DNA from 2 places in the Gracilibacillus salinarum genome. Region 2 is predicted to be linked to the other one. Evidence: riboswitches for the same ligand, from Rfam matches in the RefSeq annotation. Region 2 holds a riboswitch; the other holds the start of a gene.
What was found. Region 2 has a riboswitch for S-adenosylmethionine ahead of MUN87_RS21715 (PLP-dependent aspartate aminotransferase family protein). Riboswitches for the same ligand answer to the same signal wherever they lie in the genome.
Positions count from the first base shown of each region.

Region 1: linked by a shared signal. The riboswitch ahead of MUN87_RS19635 (5-methyltetrahydropteroyltriglutamate--homocysteine S-methyltransferase) and the one ahead of MUN87_RS21715 (PLP-dependent aspartate aminotransferase family protein) in region 2 are both predicted to bind S-adenosylmethionine.

Region 1 covers NZ_CP095071.1:4,178,512-4,183,101, forward strand. The annotation lists gene MUN87_RS19625 (Na+/H+ antiporter NhaC family protein) at 1-937, opposite strand, end outside; gene MUN87_RS19630 (SDR family NAD(P)-dependent oxidoreductase) at 967-1,731, opposite strand; gene MUN87_RS19635 (5-methyltetrahydropteroyltriglutamate--homocysteine S-methyltransferase) at 1,744-2,844, opposite strand; SAM riboswitch class I at 2,931-3,032, opposite strand; gene MUN87_RS19640 (HAD family hydrolase) at 3,309-3,974, shown strand; gene MUN87_RS19645 (8-oxoguanine deaminase) at 4,068-4,590, shown strand, end outside.
Region 2 covers NZ_CP095071.1:4,680,137-4,684,726, reverse strand. The annotation lists gene MUN87_RS21720 (aliphatic sulfonate ABC transporter substrate-binding protein) at 1-442, opposite strand, end outside; gene MUN87_RS21715 (PLP-dependent aspartate aminotransferase family protein) at 467-2,263, opposite strand; SAM riboswitch class I at 2,365-2,470, opposite strand; SAM riboswitch class I at 2,544-2,660, opposite strand; gene MUN87_RS21710 (hypothetical protein) at 2,842-3,021, shown strand; gene clpP (ATP-dependent Clp endopeptidase proteolytic subunit ClpP) at 3,828-4,424, opposite strand.

The sequences.
Region 1 (4,590 bases), 500 kb from region 2:
CAGCATGTAACAACCATTGAATCCCGCCATTATGCTGAATAATGGCAATAATACCACCGATTAAGATTGCAACGATCGCAATATCCTCCATATTGATGATTCCTTGTGAAACAGCTTGAACGAAGGAAACGAGCGTATATGATCCATCAAATAAACCAATAATACCTGCAAAAATTGTACCACCTGTTAAGACAATCAATACATTGACACCAAGAATTGCGGCAATCAGAACGGTGAGGTACGGAAGTATTTTCACAAATTGATAGGAATAATCTCCAAGGGCATCGATTTGCTCACCAGATGTTACAATCCATAAGATAATAGCTGTGACGAGTGCCCCGGGTAGGACAATCCAAAAGTTCGCTTTAAACTTATCGCTCATCTTTGTTTTCTGTGTGCGAACGGCAGCAATGGTTGTATCAGAAATCATCGACAGATTATCACCGAAGATTGCACCGCCAATAACTGTTCCCATTGCTAATGCTAAAGGGATACCAGTTTGTTCTGCGATACCAATCCCAATCGGCGCTAACGCTGCAACAGTACCCATCGACGTCCCCATTGAGATCGAGATAAAACAGCCAACAATAAACAATCCTACCATTAATAGATTACTAGGAATTAAGGATAATCCTAGGTTGACGGTAGCATCGACCGCCCCCATCCCTTTAGCTGTTTGGGAAAAGGCACCTGCTAATACGAAAATAACAGCCATCAGCATAATATTCGGATGGCCAGCGCCTTTCGTAAATATATCAATTTTATCAGCAAGTTTTTCTTTTCTGTTCATCGCTAAGGCAATCCCACTTGCAATAATAACTGCCACATTTAACGGCATATTGGAAAAATCACCTGAGATAATGCCAGTTCCAATAAATAATAAGACAAAGATGAATAACGGGGCAAGTGCCGTTATATTCCCCTTGTTGTTAGACATGATGAATGCCCCCTTCATTTTTAGTTAAGTTAATGCATTGTCATACCACCGGTCACGTTGATTCCTTGACCAGTCATGTAATTAGCGTAATTGGATGCGAGAAAAACAACTACATTTGCAATATCTGCCGGTACTGCTGTTCGTCCGAGTGGTACTTGCGAATGATCTTCCGCTTGTATCGCTGCAGCATCTACTCCGCGTAAGTTTCCACCAATGACTCGTTCTTTTTTCTTCATTTCAGTTTCTACAATGCCTGGGCAGACTGCATTGACATTGATTTGATCCTTCGCTAATTCAATAGCAGCTACTTTTGTCATGCCAAGGACAGCGTGCTTCGAAGCAACATAGCTGCCCATTAAACGGTAGCCATTTTTGCCAGCTTGGGAGGCGATATTGATGATTTTACCACCTTCTCCTTGTTGCTGTAACTTCCTGGCGACAGTTTGCATGCACATATAAACACCTTTCGCATTGACATCCATTGTTTTGTCCCAGTCTTGTTCATTGATATCAACAAAGTAATCCATCGTTGAAATGCCGGCGTTGTTTACGAGAATATCGATTCGGCCAAAGTGCGCTATAACATTGTCTACCATAGTTGTTACTTGTTTTTGATCAGACACATCTACTTGCTGGTAAAAGAACTGTTCAGACTCCGTGGTCGCGGGTGGTGCCATATCGGCGACCGCCACTTTGGCACCACAATCCAAAAATGCATCGACGATTGCTTTTCCGATACCGCTAGTACCTCCGGTTACAATCGCTATTTTATTCGTTAAATCCATCGCATACATGTGATCACTCCATTATTCCAGTGTTTCTTTTGCTATATCTACTACGTATTTGAGCTTGTCCCATTGCTGCTGTTCGGTTAATTTATTCCCGTGATGTGTGGATGAGAATCCGCACTGCGGACTGATGCACAGTTGTGATTTTGGAACAAATTGACTTGCTTCTTCGATACGAGCTTTCATTTCGTCTTTATCTTCTAGTTCTCCTTTTTTAGAAGTAAAGATACCAATCACGACATTTGGTCCGCCAGCGGGAATGTGCTGCAACGCTTCAAATGTACCAGAGCGTTCATCATCATATTCTAAGAAAAAGGCGTCGACTTTTTCTTCGGCAAATAGACGAGGGGCAATTTTATCATAGGCACCGGAAAATGCGTGAGTAGATCGATAGTTTCCTCGACACAAATGAGTGGTGACATACAAATCTTGCGGTTTATTTTCTAGTACACGATTCACCATTCTTATAGACAGATCAAATAATTGTTCCATGGAATAAGCATGGTCGTAAATAAAGTCATTTTCCGTAACAAAACCAGCAATCGAAACGTCATCTAATTGAATGTAACGGCATCCTGCTTCATAGAAAGCAGCAAGTGCATCACGATAGGCATTCACAATATCATCGGCATATGCTTCGATATCTGGATAAATATCAGGATTTCTCATGCCAACATATAATAATTGATTAGGACTCGGGATCGTCTGCTTAGCAACGGCACGGCCGTCTACAATTTGATTAAATGTTTTAAAGTCTTGCAGAAAAGGGTGATCTTGATTAAATGAGATCTTGCCAATATTACGAACATTGTATGGTTCTGTCTCTTCGTCTTCGAAATCAAAGCCTTGATCCGGAACATATCCTTCGATTCCATTGAGGTGCTCCAGAAAATCAATGTGCCACCAATCTCTTCTGAACTCTCCGTCCGTAACTGCTTGAAGGCCAACTTCTATTTGCTTATCTACGATACGTTTTAATTCTTGTGTTTCGATGTCATGTAATTGACCGGCAGTGATCTTGCCAGTTTTGTAATCTTTTCTTGCTTGAAGCAGATTGGCAGGTCGCAAAAGACTTCCTACATGATCTGCTTTAAATGGTGGGTGAATAGAAATGGTCATAATTTATTTCCTCCTAATTAGTTTTTGCGAAATAAAAAAACCTCTCCTTTAAGAAGGAGAGGTCATTAAACAATGTTCAAATACTCTTCCTATCTTTTAAGCATAACGCTTCTGGAATTGGCACAATGCTGATAACAGCTGTTGCCGAGGCTTCAAAGGGCCAGTCCCTCCACCTCTCTTGATAAGAAATATCGTAAAATATGAAATTAATAAAATTAAATTTACCCTAAAATTCGACAAACGTCAAGTTAAAAATTTTTAAGATAGTACTTGAAGACCACCTGTCCCTTGTGGAAAAAAATAACTGTTCGCTGTACAATGAAGGTAATTAGGAGCCAAATTATATCAGATTGGCAGGTTAAATGCAGGCATCCAAGTAATCAAGCTGAACATGAAGATGTGTTCCTATAATATGGAATATGTAATGCTAGCTAGCAGCTTAGTGGTAATGAGGGGGAGTTGACATGATCAAGGCTGTTTTATTTGATTTAGATGGTACATTGTTAAATAGGGATGCTTCAGTACGGCATTTTATTACGAATCAATACGAAAGACTAGCTTCGTTACATCACTTATCAAAAGATTCCTATATTATAAGGTTCATTGAATTAGACAACAGGGGCTATGTCTGGAAGGATAAAGTCTACCAGCAGATGGTAGAAGAATTCGAGATAACGGGTCTAAGCTCAGAAGCATTGCTTGCAGATTATATCAGCCAGTTCCAGTTCAGCTGTGTACCTTTTGCTCATCTGAAAGAAACGTTGGATCATTTAAAACAGAGAGGTATCGCACTAGCTATTATTTCAAATGGTAAAGGACAGTTCCAATTGGACAATATAAAAGCACTAGGAATTGAACATTATTTTGATACGATCCTGATTTCCGAGTGGGAAGGAATGAAAAAGCCAGATCCTCGTATTTTTCAAAAAGCGCTGGGGCAATTACATGTACAGCCTGATCAAAGTATATTCATTGGCGATCATCCGGAAAATGATGTGCTGGCAGCGCAGCGTATTGGTATGCAAGCTATTTGGAAAAAGGACGCAGGATGGAGAACGTGTTCTGCGGATTGGGCGGTGGATGACCTGAAGGAAATCTTACCAATCATCATTGACAATAAGTTGGGATAACACGGTTTTACCTATACTGGTGTTATCACTACAATGACAAAATAAGCAATTCACGATTAATTTATTCTAAAAATAAACAAAGCAGGTGATACAGTGAGTTCTCTTTTAATTAAGAACGCGAGAAATATTATAACAATGGACAATGACAGAAACCAATACGAAGGCGGAAGTATGTATATTGAGGGGCAGGAGATTATTGCCATCGGTGAGGATATTCCATACCAAACCGCAGATAAAGTGATAGATGCGAAAGGGAAGATCATTTTTCCCGGTTTGATTAATACTCATCATCATCTTTATCAAACTTTTACCAGGAATATTCCACGTGCTCAGGATGTCGAATTATTTGATTGGTTGATCACATTGTACGATATTTGGCGTTACCTTCGTCCCGAAGACGTCTATTTAAGTGCAATGGTTGGGTTGGGAGAACTATTAAAAAGCGGTTGTACTACGGTATCCGATCATTTTTATGTGTTTCCTAATTCTGTGAGCGGTGAGTTGATCGATGAGGAAATTCGTGCTGCAGCTGATTTGGGCATTCGTTTTTTTCCAACTAGAGGGTCCATGAGTTTAGGACGATCAAAAGGAGGATTGCCACCAGATGAGGTTGTTC
Region 2 (4,590 bases):
TTGCTGCTACTTTTTTGCCTTTTAAATCTTCAATCGTTTCTATTCCCGATCCTTCTTTAGTCACTAATGCCGTCCACTCCGGTTGAGAATATACGTAGACATTCTCCAGCGGTACACCATTTGATTCTGCTATAAGTGCTGCTGCACCTGCTGTCGAGCCAAAGTCAACACTATCACTATTCAAAAATTCAATCGCTTTGTTACTCCCTTGACTTAATGTCCAGGATACATCAATATCTTCCTCAGCAAATGCTTCCTCTGCCCAGCCAAATTTCTTTAACACCAAACTGGTTGGCGAATAGTAAGCATAGTCCAATCTGATTTCAGACGGTTTTGTTTCAGCTTCACTGCTGGATGAACATCCAACAGCGAAGAAAACAATAATTCCGAAAACGGCAATCGCAAGAAAACTTCTGAAATCAATTAGTGGTGCTTTACTCATGATTTTGCCCCCTTATTTTCTTGTTTAAATTTCACATGCATAAGTCGAAATGGTACCTCTTAAACGTTGTGCTTCTTTATACGTACAACGGTTATGGACAACTTGCAGACCACCTTCTAAAGCTACTTGTTCTGCTTTCGGTGATACTACACCTTCTTGCAGCCAGAATACTTTTGGATTCACTTCGATTGCTTCTTTGGCAATTTCGATAGCTGCATCAGGACTGCGGAACACTTGCACAATATCGATATCCACTGGAACACTCTTAAGATCAGGATAGGCTTTTTCACCTAGAATCTCTGTTTCTCTCGGGTTTACCGGTATAATTTTATAGCCTAGACGTTGCATTTTTCTAGCAAGACGATAGCTAGGTCGTGCTTCTTTTCCACTTAATCCAACGATTGCTAGTGTTTTTTGACGAGTTTGCTCTTCACCATTTTCCTGATAACGTTCATATGGTGAATTCAATGCCCATTTAATGATACCTTCGTCATTAACAACAATTTGTTTTTCTTTTTCCGTTCCGATTCCCGTTGCTTTTACTAGGGCTTGATCTAAGTCGTTTTGAATATCACGGATCGATTCAATACCAACAGATAAACGCACTAATTCTTCGGATACACCTGTTTTATCCAGTTCTTCTTTTGTTAATTGCTGATGTGTAGTCGATGCCGGGTGAATAATTAAGGATTTAGCATCCCCTACGTTTGCTACATGTGACCATAGCGCTACATTGTTAATCAAGTCGCGTCCAGCGTCACGTCCTCCTTTAATTCCGAAGACGATAATCGACCCAAAGCCGTTATTCAGAATACGCGTTGCCAGTTCATGAGACGGATGGTTTTCCAAGCCTGGATATCTCACCCATTCTACCGCTTCATGCTGGTGTAAATATTCCGCTAATTCCTGGGCATTACGATTATGTCGTTCCACTCTTAAGTGAAGTGTTTCAAGCCCTTGCAATAGCTGGAAGGCATTGAATGGACTTAAAGCAGCACCAAAATCTCTTAACAGCTGGACGCGAACCTTCGTTATAAAGGCTAATGTACCAAAGTCAACCGCATAACGGATACCGTTGTAACTTGGATCTGGTTCTGTAAACGCTGGATATTTTTCTGAATTCCAGTTAAATCTTCCTCCGTCGACAATTACACCACCAATGGAAGTACCATGACCCCCGATCCATTTTGTTGCAGAATGAACGACAATGTCCGCTCCTAATGTAATCGGCTTACAACCAAATGGGGTTGCGAAGGTGTTATCAATTATTAAAGGAATTCCCGCATCATGAGCAATATCTGATACCCTTTCTATATCTAACACTTGTAAACCAGGATTCCCAATAATCTCACCGTAAACAGCTTTCGTATTTTCGTTAATCGCTGCTTTAAAGTTCTCTGGATCGGTTGGATCGACGAATTTTACGTTAATACCGTATCTTGGCAACGTTATATTAAACAAATTATACGTACCACCATATAAGTTCACACCTGCTACAATTTCATCACCTGCACTAGCAAGATTCAAAATCGAAAGCGTGATGGCAGACATCCCGGATGACGTGGCAACAGCTGCAACTCCATCTTCCAACAGCGCCATTCTCTTTTCAAAAACGTCTACAGTTGGATTACCAATTCGGGAATAAATATTTCCAGGCTCATCCAGTGCAAATAACCGTTCCGCATGCTCTGTATCATGGAACACGTAAGAAGTAGATTGATAGATCGGCACTGCTCTTGATCCTGTTGTTGGATCTGGTGCCTGCCCGCCGTGTAAATGAATAGTTTCTGGATCATACGTTGAATGCTTGTAATTTGGCATGTTTATTTCCTCCCCAAGTTTTCAAAAAATTTAATCTTTTCTAATTATTAAAAAGCCTTCTTCATAAGAAGAAGGCTTTTATTAGCTATGCAGAAGTCTTCCTCTTATCTGTCAGGATAATACCTGCAGGAATTAGCACCTTTTAAGCATTTGCTTAATGGTTGCCGGGCATCATCGGGCCAGTCCCTCCGCCTCTCTGGATAAGAGTTTACCTATTTAGTTGTAATCATTAAAAAAATCTCGCTATTTGAGATAGAGAGACTTAACTAATGGCTTCGCTCTCTTATCTCTCCAAGCTTAAACGCTCAGTGGAATTGGCACCTGTATTAAGTGAACAGACACTTAATGGTTGCCGAGGCATCAAAGGGCCATGTCCCTCCACCTCTCTGGATAAGAATCTATTCAATTCCGAGTTGTTTACTTATGTTTATCATTTGTTAGATATACTTTAGCATGTTCTGAAAATGGTGTCAACAAATATTTTGAATATTATTAATTACCATAAAATGCCTGTGCGTCAAGGGGTTGCACCTTTTGACGCCGCTCGAAATACGATGTAACAGAAAAGGGTGACGGACATGGAGACGAAAGTAGATATACTTGCAGAAGCACTCCCGCTTTTAGATATCATCACGATGCTGCTGGTAGGTGAAGATCTTGTTACAGGACTGGTTTACGTACTAGTGATCAAGTGCGTTACAAAAGATGAATTAGTGAAAGTTTCTTTTATATTATTAATTATTGTGTTGAATGGCTGATGGTTACAGCTTGTCCGTTTGAAGCAATTTGGCTTGCTTAACATGGAAAAATAAAACCGGATAATTACAGCCAATCTTAATACAAATACCTGTAATACGGATTATGCAAAGTAAAACTCTCTAACATTGTAGTGATTTTGATAGATTTCATCTGCTTAGCAAAGCTCCGGAAATAGGCTCCGCGTCCTGTGGGCACGGCTTCAGCTAGGCTACTACCTGTAATACTTCTTTGCTGCCTTGTACCGAGGAAGCTCACTTCGAAGCAATACTTGCAGACACAGGCACAAATGAAGTGGATCTTCAGCTCGTGCTGATTCCACGGGAGTCTCCGCCTATTTCCTACGCTTAAGGAAGTGCTACAACGTATATAACAGCTAAAAGCAGTGATTCTAAGCATTATGTTATTAAATGCTGATATTTATGGATGCAATCAATATGCTAACTGATCCAAAGATTGTTGAGTAACTACGCTAGCGTAGGCCAACCAGGTAGGCGTTGAAGATCCACAACGTCTGCACCTGTGTCTACTAGTAATGTTTCGAAGTAGGCTTCCTCGGTGCAAGGCAGCAAAGAAGTAAATCAAGTAGTGGTCTAGCTCCATCCGTGCCTGCAGGACGCGAAGTGGTTGGTAGAAGGAATCCTGGCACATGTATCATTTCGAAATTATCAGCAAGCATAAAGCAGCTATACATAATCCGTATTATAAGAACTTGTATATTATTTTCTCAGTTTTAAGCCAAATTTTCTTTTAACATGTAAATAAAAAAAGTGGCGAGTTAAAACTTCGCCACTTTTTCTAGATTAACTTAATTTAAATCAGATGGTTTATGCTCCATTACTTTATCGATTAAACCATATTCTTTTGCACGTTCAGCTGTCATGAAATTATCACGATCTGTATCTTTTTCGATTACCTCTAGTGGTTGACCAGTGCGTTCCGCAAGAATTTGGTTTAGTTTTTTACGCATCTCGATAATACGATTTGCATGGATCTGAATATCAGACGCTTGACCTTGTGTGCCGCCAAGTGGCTGGTGAATCATAACTTCACTGTTAGGCAGTGCAAAACGTTTACCAGGCTCACCTGCTGCAAGTAGGAAAGCACCCATAGATGCTGCCATACCAATACAGATGGTAGAAACATTTGGTTTGATGAATTGCATGGTATCATAAATCGCCATACCCGCTGTAATGGAGCCACCTGGTGAGTTAATGTATAAAGAAATATCTTTATCAGGATCTTCTGCCGCTAAGAATAACAATTGTGCTACGATACTGTTAGACACGTTGTCATCAATGCCGCTTCCTAGCATAATAATTCTGTCTTTTAAAAGGCGAGAATAAATGTCATATGCACGTTCGCCTCGGTTTGTTTGTTCAATAACTGTTGGAATTAAATTCATTGAAAATTCCTCCTTCAATACACATAGTTTCATTTACTAATTTCATCTTAACTGAAAGGTCAAATAAGGTCAAAAGATATGATTGTCTAATTTCATCCTACCCTTATCCCTACTTCTTTAAACGTTTGGACATAAATATTTATCTTGTGAGGTATGTATTGAAATT